3 regions of the Pseudomonas sp. SDO5271_S396 genome follow, and region 2 is predicted to be linked to each of the others. Evidence: predicted binding sites of a transcription regulator. Region 2 holds the regulator's gene; each other region holds the start of a gene.
What was found. The regulator FliA, encoded in region 2, starts transcription of late flagellar genes. The targets are predictions, from matches to a motif close to CTAAAGTTTNNNNNNNNNNNGCCGNTAA.

Region 1 (4,350 bases), on a different contig from region 2:
CTGAGAGGCGTCGATCATTTGTTGCAGCATCAGACGCTCAGGGCTCCACCAGTAGCCGGTGTAGATCAGGCTGGCGTACTTGGGCATCAGCTCGTCTTTGAGGTGAGCGACTTCGCGGTCCAGGGTGATGGATTCGATGGCGCGGTGAGCGCGCAGCATGATGGTGCCGCCCGGGGTTTCGTAGCAACCACGGGACTTCATGCCCACGTAACGGTTCTCGACGATGTCGAGACGGCCGATGCCGTGTTCACCGCCAATGCGATTCAGGGTCGCCAACACCGTGGCCGGGGTCATTTCAACGCCGTCCAGCGCGACGATGTCGCCGTTGCGGTAGGTCAACTCCAGGTATTGCGGCTTGTCAGGCGCGTTCTCCGGGGAGACGGTCCAACGCCACATGTCTTCCTCGTGCTCGGTCCAGGTGTCTTCCAGCACACCGCCTTCATAGGAGATGTGCAGCAGGTTGGCATCCATCGAGTAAGGGGACTTCTTCTTGCCATGACGTTCGATCGGGATAGCGTGCTTTTCGGCGTAATCCATCAGCTTTTCACGGGACAGCAGGTCCCATTCACGCCAAGGAGCAATCACTTTCACGCCAGGCTTGAGGGCGTAGGCGCCCAGCTCGAAACGCACCTGGTCGTTGCCCTTGCCGGTAGCGCCATGGGAAATGGCGTCAGCGCCGGTTTCGTTGGCGATTTCGATCAGGCGCTTGGCGATCAGCGGACGTGCGATGGAGGTACCCAGCAGGTACTCGCCTTCGTAGACGGTGTTGGCGCGAAACATCGGGAAAACGAAATCGCGGACGAACTCTTCGCGCAGGTCGTCAATGTAGATCTCCTTCACGCCCATGGCTTGCGCCTTGGCACGTGCAGGTTCGACCTCTTCGCCCTGACCCAGGTCAGCGGTGAAGGTCACCACTTCACAGTTATAAGTATCCTGCAGCCACTTGAGGATCACCGAAGTGTCCAGGCCGCCGGAATACGCGAGAACGACCTTGTTTACGTCGGCCATGCCATCACTCCACGGGGTTGTACGGAAAGGCGTCGATTCTACCGACCAAAACCGTGAAATTACAGGGGCGCGACAGCAAATGAAAATAAAGCGACAGATTATGTCGAACGGGCGACCCAGAACCGCACTTTATGACGTGGCGGCCGGGTTCGCCGGTGCAGTTGCCTGGGGGGCCGGCTTTTCGGGTGCCGCCACACGTTCGAGCTGAATGTTCACGCGGCGGTTCCTGGCGCGGTTAGCGGCATTGGTGTTGGGCACCAATGGGTAGCTTTCCCCATGGAAACGCACGGTGATCTGGGATTCCGGAATGCCGTTGGCCTTGAAGTAATCCACTACGGCCAGCGCGCGGCGACGCGAGACGTCGCGGTTGGTCAGGCGATTGCCGCTGTTGTCGGAATGCCCATTGAGCTCGATATGGTTGACTGTGGGGTCCGCTTTCATGAACGCGAGGATCACCGCCAACTTCTGCTTGGCGGCCGCATCCAGCTCAATACCACCACCCGGGAAGCCGACTTCTGTCTGCTTGACCTGATCGTAGTTCATCGGTAACAGCTTGGCGGTGCACACCTGATAGTCGTTGTAAGCCTTGTTGAATTTCACCGGCAGCAGACGAATCTCCGAGTATCCGCCCTCACGCCCGTAATGCCGCACGGTCGGGCTGCGCCCTTCAAGCAAACCACTGAACAGGCGCCCGGCCTGGGCCTGGGAACTGTTGAACAGTACATCGCCACTACCGGCGCGCACGGCGCCGAGATTGATGTCCCCCCGGCCCGGCTGCCACGGTGCGGCGGCGGCCAGCAAAGTGGCCGAGCCTGCCCCAAGCGCACCGTTGTAGGCTTTGAGACGAAATGTGGCCTGCTCTCCGGCCCGGCGCACGAACTCGCCCGAGCCGAAATCGGTGATCGGCTGAGTCAGACGGCACTCGAACTGGTCGCCTTCCACCTTCCACTCGATGTTCTCCAGACGCGTCTGGAACGTGAGGGCCATCGCAGGCAGGCTGGCGAACACACTGAGCAGGGCTAGATAATGCTGGCGCACGGGAGGCTCCACTGGTTTCTACAACACTTCAAAGCGTCATACATCGTTAAGGCATACCCAGGGATATCGGTCGCATCCGGCAAAACTTGATAGCGAGTGCCTGCAAGAGTCTTTTCCGGTAGCATTCCCACCAGATTGACCCGCCTGGAATCCCCAATGTCCGACCGCCTGACCCTGCTGCGTCCCGACGACTGGCATATTCATCTTCGCGATGGTGCTGCGTTGCCCCACACCGTGGCCGATGTAGCGCGCACGTTTGGCCGCGCCATCATCATGCCTAACCTGGTACCTCCGGTGCGTAATGCCGCCGAAGCCGACGCCTATCGCCAGCGTATCTTCGCTGCACGGCCGGCCGGCAGCCGCTTCGAGCCGCTGATGGTGCTCTACCTGACCGACCGCACCCAGCCTGAAGACATTCGCCAGGCCAAGGCCACCGGTTTCGTGCATGCCGCCAAGCTGTACCCGGCCGGCGCGACCACCAACTCCGATTCCGGCGTGACCAGTATCGACAAGATCCTGCCAGCCATCGAAGCCATGGCCGAAGTGGGCATGCCGCTGCTGATCCACGGTGAAGTCACCCGTGGCGATGTGGATGTCTTCGATCGCGAGAAGATCTTCATCGATGAACACATGCGCCGCGTGGTCGAGCTGTTTCCGACCCTCAAGGTCGTGTTCGAGCACATCACCACCGCGGATGCCGTGCAGTTCGTCACCGAGGCCTCGGCCAACGTTGGCGCGACCATCACCGCACATCACTTGCTGTACAACCGCAACCACATGCTGGTGGGTGGGATACGACCGCACTTCTATTGCCTGCCGATCCTCAAGCGCAACACCCACCAGGTAGCGTTGCTGGACGCAGCCACCAGCGGCAGCCCGAAGTTTTTCCTCGGTACCGACTCCGCTCCACACGCCCAACATGCCAAGGAAGCCGCGTGTGGCTGTGCGGGTTGCTACACGGCGTATGCGGCAATCGAGCTGTATGCAGAAGCGTTCGAGCAACGCAATGCCCTCGACAAGCTCGAAGGTTTTGCCAGCCTCAATGGTCCGCGGTTCTATGGGCTGCCGGTAAATACCGACCGTATCACCCTGGTTCGTGAAGACTGGACCGCCCCCGCCAGCCTGCCGTTTGGCGAGTTGACCGTCATCCCGCTGCGCGCCGGTGAAACACTGCGCTGGCGCCTGCTGGAGGAAAGCAAGTGAGTGAAGACTTTTACGATGACGAACAAGAGCATGGTGGCGGTAGTTCCCGTCACCCGATGGCCGAGCGGTTTCGCGGCTATCTGCCGGTGGTCATCGACGTAGAGACCGGAGGTTTCAACAGCGCGACCGATGCACTGCTGGAAATCGCCGCCACTACCATCGGCATGGATGAACAGGGTTTTGTGTTCCCGGAACACACCCACTTCTTCCGCGTCGAGCCGTTCGAAGGGGCGAATATCGAAGCCGCCGCGCTGGAGTTCACCGGGATCAAGCTCGATCACCCACTGCGTATGGCAGTGAGTGAAGAAGCAGCGCTCACCGACATTTTTCGCGGCGTGCGCAAGGCCTTGAAAGCCAATGGCTGCAAACGCGCGATTCTGGTGGGCCACAACAGCAGTTTCGACCTGGGCTTCCTGAATGCAGCCGTGGCGCGGCTGGACATGAAGCGCAACCCGTTCCACCCGTTCTCCAGCTTCGATACCGCCACCCTCGCCGGCCTGGCTTATGGCCAGACCGTGCTGGCAAAAGCGTGCCAGGCAGCCGGCATCGACTTTGACGGTCGTGAGGCCCACTCGGCTCGCTACGACACCGAGAAGACAGCCGAGCTGTTCTGCGGCATCGTCAACCGCTGGAAAGACATGGGCGGCTGGGAAGATTACAACGACTGAAGTCATTTCCCGCGCATAAAAAAACCGGCCTGCTCAGGCCGGTTTTTTTTGCATTGAACCTGGCTTACAGCTTGCCAGCGTTCTCGCTCAGGTAAGCAGCAACGCCTTCTGGCGAAGCGTTCATGCCTTTGTCGCCTTTTTTCCAGTTGGCTGGGCAGACTTCGCCGTGCTCTTCGTGGAATTGCAGGGCGTCAACCAGGCGGATCAGCTCTTCCATGTTACGGCCCAGCGGCAGGTCGTTAACGATCTGGGAGCGAACGACGCCTTTGTCGTCGATCAGGAACGCGCCACGGAAAGCCACGCCGCCTTCGGACTCAACGTCGTAGGCCTTGGCAATGTCGTGCTTCAGGTCGGCAGCCATGGTGTATTTGACTTTGCCGATGCCGCCATCATTGATGGCAGTGTTGCGCCAGGCGTTGTGGGTGAAATGGGA
Region 2 (4,350 bases):
TGCTGATCGACACCGCCGGCCTGCAAGCCAGCGATCCGGCATTGCGCATGCAACTGGAAAGCCTGGCCGGGCGTGGCATCAAGTCGAAAAATTACCTGGTGCTTGCAACCACCAGTCAAAAACAGGTACTTACCGCTGCTTATCACAGCTACAAGCGTTGCGGCCTGGCCGGTTGCATCCTCACCAAGCTCGATGAAACCGCGAGCCTGGGCGAGGTGTTGAGCCTGGCCATCAGCCATGAACTACCGGTCGCCTACCTGACCGACGGGCCGCGGATCCCGGATGATCTGCATCTGCCGCGCCGTCATCAGTTGGTCAGCCGTGCCGTCAGCGTACAAATGCAAGATGAGCCTAGCGAGGAAGCGATGGCCGACATGTTCGCTGATCTGTACCACAGCCCGGCCAAACGGGTGGGCTGAGCACTATGAACACAGTGCAATGTATCTACATCGATGGTCTGCAAGCGATTCACGCGGCCAAGCCATGTAGCCTGCGTCTAAGCAAGACAAGGTAAAGAAATAAAATGGGCAGCATGCATCCCGTACAGGTGATCGCGGTGACCGGCGGCAAAGGTGGCGTCGGGAAAACTAACGTGTCAGTGAATTTGTCCCTGGCGCTGGCAGAGCTTGGCCGTCGCGTCATGCTGCTGGACGCTGACCTGGGGCTGGCGAACGTCGACGTTCTGCTGGGACTGACGCCCAAACACACCCTTGCCGATGTGATCGAAGGGCGCTGCGAGCTGCGCGATGTGCTGCTCCAGGGCCCTGGCGGCATTCGTATCGTGCCGGCGGCCTCCGGCACCCAGAGCATGGTGCACCTGAGTCCGGCGCAGCATGCCGGCCTGATCCAGGCGTTCAGCGATATCGGTGACAACCTGGATGTGCTGGTGATCGACACCGCTGCCGGGATCGGCGAGTCCGTGGTCAGCTTCGTGCGCGCCGCCCAGGAAGTGTTGCTGGTGGTGTGCGATGAGCCCACTTCGATCACCGACGCCTACGCCCTGATCAAACTGCTCAACCGTGACTACGGCATGAACCGCTTCCGTGTGCTCGCCAACATGGCCCAGAGCCCGCAGGAAGGTCGCAACCTGTTCGCCAAATTGACCAAGGTCACGGACCGCTTTCTCGATGTCGCCCTACAATACGTCGGCGCTGTGCCCTACGACGAGTGTGTGCGCAAGGCTGTGCAGAAGCAGCGTGCAGTCTACGAAGCGTTTCCCCGCTCCAAGTGCGCGCTGGCGTTCAAGGCGATTGCCCAGAAGGTCGATACCTGGCCGTTGCCTGCCAACCCGCGCGGGCATCTGGAGTTTTTCGTCGAGCGATTGGTGCATCAGACGAGCGCAGGACCCGTGCTATGACAGCGACTGGCTACAACGCGTACAAGAAGTCTGCCCGTGACAGCCAAGGCGAGTTGATCGAGCGCTATGCGCCGCTGGTCAAGCGTATCGCCTACCACTTGCTGGCGCGCCTGCCTGCCAGCGTCCAGGTCGAAGACCTGATCCAGGCGGGCATGATCGGCCTGCTCGAAGTGTCGACCAAATACGACGCGAGCAAGGGTGCGAGTTTCGAGACCTATGCGGGTATTCGCATCCGTGGCGCGATGCTCGATGAAGTGCGCAAGGGCGATTGGGCGCCGCGTTCGGTGCACCGCAATACGCGCATGGTCAGTGATGCAATTCGCGCAATTGAAGCAAAAACCGGCCGTGACGCTAAAGATCATGAAGTTGCTGCCGAACTCCAATTGAGTCTCGACGATTACTACGGGATTTTGAACGATACCTTGGGCAGCCGCCTGTTCAGTTTCGACGACCTGTTGCAGGACGGCGAACACGAAGGGCTGCACGAGGACGGCGCGAGTGCTCATCTTGAGCCGTCGCGCGACCTGGAAGACGAACGCTTCCAGGGCGCGCTGGCGGACGCGATTGCCAATTTGCCGGAGCGTGAGCGGCTGGTGTTGGCGCTGTACTACGACGAAGAGCTGAACCTCAAGGAAATCGGTGAGGTCCTGGGGGTCAGCGAATCGCGGGTCAGCCAGTTGCATAGCCAGTGCGCCGCCCGTTTGCGGGGGCGTCTGGGAGAGTGGCGAGCGCGCTGACAGGCAGTGTTGGGGAGCACTGCAGACGAGGCCGTGAGGGGCGTTGACCTTTGCGGGACCGACCCGTGGTGCCACCGGCAGTCCTTTTTGTGTAATGCCTGTTGATTGAAATGGCGCGTCCAGGTGCTGGGCGCGTTTAAGACTGCTTGGAGGTCGAATTGGACAAGAACATGAAAATCCTCATCGTTGATGACTTTTCAACGATGCGGCGGATCATAAAAAACCTGTTGCGTGACCTGGGGTTCACAAACACGGTCGAGGCGGATGACGGCATTACGGCGATTCCGATCCTCAACAGCGGGAGCATCGACTTTCTGGTAACCGACTGGAACATGCCAGGCATGACCGGCATCGATCTGCTGCGCCACGTGCGCGCCGACGAAAAACTGCGCAGCCTTCCCGTGCTGATGGTGACCGCCGAAGCCAAGCGTGAACAGATCATCGAAGCCGCCCAGGCCGGGGTAAACGGTTACGTGGTCAAACCATTCACCGCATTGGCGCTGAAAGAGAAGATCGAAAAAATCTTCGAACGCATCGGTAACTGATGCTGCCACGGGGGAGCTATGGAGCATAACGAAACGTCACAGGGAGACTTCGAGTCGACCCTGAAAAAACATGCTCACCAGTTGGTCGAGAGCCTTGAAAAAGGTCAGTTCGGCGATGCGGTGCAGTTGATCCATGAGCTCAACCAGACCCGTGACCGTGGCCTGTACCAGGAAGTGGGCAAGCTCACGCGCGAGCTGCACAGTGCGATCGTCAATTTCCACATTGACCCGCACATGCCCCAGGCTGAAGAGATTTCGCAGATTACCGATGCCACCGAGCGCCTGTCCTATGTGGTCAGGCTGACCGAGGCGGCGGCCAATCGCACCATGGACCTGGTGGAAAACGCCACGCCCCTGGTCAGCGGCATGGCCAGCGAAGCCCAGGCCCTCAGCGCTGACTGGGGCCGCTTCATGCGCCGCGAAGTCGGGGCGGAAGAGTTCCGCGAGTTGGCCCGTCGGATTGAAGCGTTCCTGTCACGCAGCGAGCAGGAAAACCGTACGGTTTCCAGCAACCTCAATGACATTCTGCTGGCCCAGGATTACCAGGACCTCACCGGTCAGGTGATCAAGCGCGTGACCCAACTGGTCACCGAAGTGGAAAGCAACTTGCTCAAATTGGTGCTCATGGCCGGCCAGGTCGACCGTTTCGCGGGGATCGAACATGACCGCGCAGCGATCCTCTCGGAAAAAGATCCACAAAAACATCTCGCCAAGGGTGAAGGTCCGCAGATTCATGCCGATAAACGTGAAGACGTTGTATCGGGTCAGGATGATGTCGATGACCTGTTATCCAGTTTAGGCTTTTAGGTCCTGATAGCGGCAAATGACGGTCGCGCCGGGCCCCGCAAGGCGCAAGGCTAGGCATGAGGAGAGAGGTTTGGTTTTTCCAAATGAACGACGAATAACGACGGCTTGCGCCTTGCGGGGCCCGGCCCTCCGGGTTGGAGCTGTGAGCGCGCCATGCTGCGTTGCGGAACTTGGCAAGGAAACAACCCTTGCCCGCGTTCCGCGCCTTGCCTGGCCCGCTCACAGCTCCAACGCGATCCGTCATTTGCCGCTATCAGGACCTAAAGGAGCACCCACATGAGCTTCGGCGCCGATGAAGAGATCCTTCAGGATTTCCTTGTAGAGGCCGGCGAAATCTTGGAGCAGTTGTCCGAGCAACTGGTCGAGCTGGAAAGCCGACCGGATGATGCGAACCTGCTCAATGCAATTTTTCGCGGTTTTCACACTGTAAAAGGGGGCGCCGGCTTCCTCCAGCTCCATGAGCTGGTGGAGTGCTGCCACATCGCCGAGAACGTGTTCGACATCCTGCGCAAGGGTGAGCGTCACGTCGACTCGGAATTGATGGACGTAATTCTCGAAGCGCTGGACGCCGTCAATGGCATGTTCGGCCAAGTGCGCGAACGCGCGCCGATTACTCCCGCCACTCCGGAACTGCTGGCCGCCCTGGCGCGCTACGCCGAACCGGCCGATCCGTCGGCGGCGCCGGTGGCTGAAGCGGCGCCCGAGCCTGTGGCCGCGCCTGAGCCGGATGTGACCGACAGCGAGTTCGAACAACTGCTCAACTCCCTCAGTGCGGTCAAGGCCGAAGCTGAAGCGCCGGCGGCGCCGGTGGCTGCGCCCGCCAGCGAAGATATCACCGACGCCGAGTTCGAATCCCTGCTCGATCAATTGCACGGCAAAGGCCAATTCGCCGCCGATGCAGTGG
Region 3 (4,350 bases), on a different contig from region 2:
GGCGAATGCCCACGGCGGCACCGGGCAGTTGCAGGAAGTCCAGCGCATCGGACACCGTGTTGGTATCGAGTTCAGCCAGGCGCTGAAGCAGATTGGATAGTGGGAGGTTGGGAAGCGACATGACTTGAGCCCCTGTTGTGGTTGGGGCTCAAGTCTTACCGAGGGGGTGTGATAGGTATATTCGTATTAACGTTAGGCAACCATATGTTTGACCTATGACGCATCAGATGCGGAATTGACCCACCAGTTGCCCCAGCCGTTGGCCCAGGTCCGACAGGCTGCGGGAGGTCTGGGCGCCCAACTGGGTTTCATCCGCCACGCTGTCCACCGCGACGGCGATCTGATGCACGCTGCGGTTGATCTCTTCGGCCACGGCGGTCTGCTCCTCGGCGGCGCTGGCGATCTGCGCGTTCATCGAATTGATGGTGCCGATCAGTTGCGCCATGGTGTCCAGCGAGACCCCGGCTTCGTTGGCCCGGACCGAGGTGCCGTCGCCGGCATCGCTGGAGCGGCGCATGGCGTCCACAGCGGCCTCGGTGCCTTTTTGCAGGCGGTCGATCATGCCCTGGATTTCCTGGGTGCTGCTTTGGGTCCGGCTGGCCAGGGCGCGAACTTCGTCGGCCACCACCGCGAACCCACGGCCCGCCTCCCCTGCCCGAGCCGCCTCGATGGCCGCGTTGAGCGCCAACAGGTTGGTCTGTTCGGCGATCGAGCGGATCACCCCCAGTACGCTGACAATCGACGAGACGTCCTGTTGCAGGCTATCGAGGGACACGCCGCTGCTGCGGATATCGTTCACCAGCGCATGGATCTGCGCGATGCTGCCGTCCACCACGCGCTTGGCGGCCTGGCCTTCGGTGTCGGTCTGTTGCGCGGCCACGGCGGCGCCCTGGGCGCTGCGCGCGACTTCATGGGCGGCGGAGGACATCTGGTTGATCGCGGTGGCCACCTGGTCGGTCTCGTGGCGCTGACGCTCCATGGCCTGTTCGGAACGCTGGGCCTGCTCGGACACCTGGCTGACCAGCCCGGTAAGCTGGGCGGTCATTTCGGTGATCTGGCGCACCAGGCCGTGGATCTTGTCGACAAAACGGTTGAACGCACCCGCCAGATCGCCCAGTTCGTCCTGACTGGTGATGGCCAGGCGGCGGGTCAGGTCGCCTTCGCCGGCGGCGATGTCATCGAGGTTGGCTTTCATCAGATTCAGCGGACGCAAAATGGTATTGGCCACCACCATGCCCACGGCGGCAATCACCAGCAGCACTACCACGGCCACACCGAGGATGCTCAGCAACACGCCTTCCATGCGCTTCTCGACCTTGGCCTCCACCACCGCCACCTGGGCTTCGATGCCATCGAGGTTCACCGAGGTACCAATCACCATGTCCCACTTGGGCAGGTATTCGGTGTACCCGAGCTTGGGCACCAGTTCGGTCTGGCCCGGCTGGGTCGAGCTGTATTGCAGGTAGTGGGTGCCGTCCTTGCCGACCTTGACCAGGTCGCGGTTGACGTACACGCCGTTGGGGTCGCGATTGTCCTTGAAGCTCTTGCCGACGCCGTCCGGGCTGTTGCCCTTGAACAGACGGATGGTCTCGGAGTCGTAGCCGAAGAAGTAGCCGTCCTTGCCGTAGCTGGTGTTCGACAACAGCTTGACCACCTGGGCCCGCGCCGCCGTGTCGCCAGGGGCGGCGGCGTCATACAGCGGCTTGATGGTACTCATGGCCACTTCCACATAACTTTGCAGGGTAGCCTTGGCGTCGTTGAGCAGACGCTGGCGGGTTTCCTCCACCTCGTTATGGGCTTGCTCGCGCAGGATCCACACCGTGGTCAGGCTGATCACCAGGGCAAACAGCAACACCGGCACAACGGCGAGGGACAGGACTTTGGCCTTCAGGCTCAGACGCATGGCTTTTCTCTCTTATTAGTTGCGGCATAAGAGGTTAACGGCCAATTGCAGGGTTTCTGTAGGGTTCAAACGACCTATGGCAAACGAGCCGGCTGTTCATTCTCGGGAAGCCTCGGACTTCAGGGGTAATACTTTTCCACCAGGGCCAATGCAATCGCCTCGGTCTCGGCGTCGGGGATACCCGAGATATCCGCAGGCCGAAAATGCATCTGGAACGCCCGTATGACTTGCCGGGTTTCCTCGTCCAGCAGGCCGGTTTGGGGAATCGTGTAGCCATACGCGGCAAGCGCTCGTTGCACAACGTTCACTTCCACCGATCCGGATTCAGGACGTCCGGCCAGATGTTTGTGTACCGTCGCTGCGTCTGGCCATGCGCCGATACCTTGTTCGGAGAGAGCCTGCCAGGGAAACAGCGGCCCAGGGTCGGTTTTACGCAGAGGGGCAATGTCACTGTGACCCACAACGTTTTGTGGCTCGATGGCATAACGCTTGATCACATCCGCCGCGAGGCGCTTGACCAACTCCAACTGCGCGTCCGTATAGGGGAACCACACTGGTCCGGTCGGACCGTCAATAAAGCCGGCGTTGACAATTTCGATGCCGATGGAGGTGTCATTGAGATTGACACGATTTCCCCATTGACTGACGCCGGCATGCCAGGCCCGTTTCTCCTCCGGCACCAACTGTACGGCTACCGGTAGTTTGTGGTGTGTGGGTGGATGGCTGTAGGCGAGATAATGAGCGCTGGCGGTACCGTTGGTTAGCGCCGCAAGGGAGTTTTTGTCGTTGAAGACCGTGTAATGCAGCACTAAATAGCGAACCCGCTCGTTCTGGTTCGGGGAAGTGTGTGTGGTATCGATGGCGTAGCCGTTTTTTTCAATCAGGTTTTTCGAAGCCGTGACGCAGCCTGTCATCAACAAAATGGCTAAGAAAAGAGCGGATTTTTTCATCGGAGTAGCTCAACGTCGGGTGAGAAGCGCCGAAATATAAAGGACATCAACCACCCAACTTTCTCCCCCTATTGAATGCAGGCCAGTTTCAGAAATTCCCTGCAAAAGCTCCAATTTCTTCCGACAAGGCGGCGGCACAAACAGTCATCGCCGAACGATCACGACGGACGTGCCGGGCAAGTCGGCTAAAAAATCATCGCCGCCAACCAGCCGAAGGCCAGCAGCGGGAGGTTGTAGTGCAGAAACGTCGGCACCACGGTGTCCCAGATATGGTGGTGCTGGCCGTCGATATTCAGGCCCGAGGTGGGGCCGAGGGTGGAATCCGATGCGGGCGAACCGGCATCGCCCAGGGCACCGGCAGTGCCGACGATGCACACGATGGCCAGCGGACTGAAGCCCAGTTGCACACACAACGGCACGAAGATCGCCGCCAGGATCGGCACCGTGGAAAACGACGAACCGATGCCCATGGTCACCAGTAAGCCCACCAGCAGCATCAACAATGCGCCGATCCCACGGCTATGGCCGATGAAAGCCGCCGAGGCCTCCACCAGCGAACGCACGTCGCCGGTGGCCTTGAGCACTTCGGCAAAGCCCGACGAGGCGATCATGATGAAGCCGATCATCGCCATCATCTTCATGCCTTCAGTGAACAGGTCGTCGGTCTCGCGCCAGCGCACGATGCCTGACACCGAGAAGATCAGGAAGCCGGCCAGGGCACCGATGATCATCGAGTCCAGCCACAGCTGAATGATGAACGCCGAGGCAATCGCCAGACCGGCCACCAGCAGGGTCAGCGGGTTGTACTGCACCGCCACTTGTTCGACCCGCTCGATTTTCCCCAGGTCATACACGCGCTTCTTGCGATAACTGACAAACACCGCCACCAGCAGCCCCACCACCATGCCCAGTGCCGGCAGGCCCATGGCATGGGTGACGTTCACCTGGCTGACGTCCACGCCGCTCTTGGCCACGTTGGCCAGCAGGATCTGGTTGAGGAAGATATTGCCAAAGCCCACCGGCAGGAACATGTAGGGCGTGATCAGGCCGAACGTCATCACACAGGCGATCAGGCGCCGATCCAGTTGCAGCTTGGTCAGCACATACAACAGCGGCGGCACCAGCAACGGGATGAACGCGATATGGATCGGCAGAATGTTCTGTGAGGCAATCGCCACGGCCCACAACAGGCCGATCAACAGCCATTTGACGTGGCCTCCCCCGGTGGCTTCCTGGCGATCCACCAGCAGCAGTGCCTTGTCGGCCAACGCGTGGGCCAGACCGGACTTGGCAATGGCCACCGCGAAAGCGCCGAGTAATGCGTAGGACAACGCCACAGTGGCGCCGCCGCCCAACCCCCCATTGAAAGCCTTGAGCGTGGCCTCGATGCCCAGGCCACCGGTCAGGCCGCCCACCAGCGCGCCGACAATGATGGCGATGACCACATGCACGCGGGACAGGCTGAGTACCAGCATGGTGCCAACCGCGGCAATGACT

Region 1: the regulator FliA is predicted to act here: its motif matches at 2,110-2,137, upstream of ACW9IN_RS06220 (flagellar protein MotY).
Region 3: the regulator FliA is predicted to act here: its motif matches at 1,938-1,965, upstream of ACW9IN_RS09625 (methyl-accepting chemotaxis protein).

Annotation. Positions count from the first base shown of each region.
Region 1 is NZ_JBSVWB010000005.1:131,277-135,626, forward strand. It holds gene ACW9IN_RS06215 (argininosuccinate synthase) at 1-1,008, opposite strand, end outside; gene ACW9IN_RS06220 (flagellar protein MotY) at 1,138-2,046, opposite strand; gene pyrC (dihydroorotase) at 2,203-3,249, shown strand; gene rnt (ribonuclease T) at 3,246-3,917, shown strand; gene ACW9IN_RS06235 (peroxiredoxin C) at 3,982-4,350, opposite strand, start outside.
Region 2 is NZ_JBSVWB010000013.1:43,554-47,903, reverse strand. It holds gene flhF (flagellar biosynthesis protein FlhF) at 1-419, shown strand, start outside; gene fleN (flagellar synthesis regulator FleN) at 524-1,357, shown strand; gene fliA (RNA polymerase sigma factor FliA) at 1,354-2,094, shown strand; gene ACW9IN_RS11940 (chemotaxis response regulator CheY) at 2,265-2,639, shown strand; gene ACW9IN_RS11935 (protein phosphatase CheZ) at 2,658-3,446, shown strand; gene ACW9IN_RS11930 (chemotaxis protein CheA) at 3,723-4,350, shown strand, end outside.
Region 3 is NZ_JBSVWB010000009.1:97,305-101,654, reverse strand. It holds gene ACW9IN_RS09630 (RraA family protein) at 1-121, opposite strand, end outside; gene ACW9IN_RS09625 (methyl-accepting chemotaxis protein) at 224-1,903, opposite strand; gene ACW9IN_RS09620 (N-acetylmuramoyl-L-alanine amidase) at 2,023-2,853, opposite strand; gene ACW9IN_RS09615 (Na+/H+ antiporter family protein) at 3,039-4,350, opposite strand, start outside.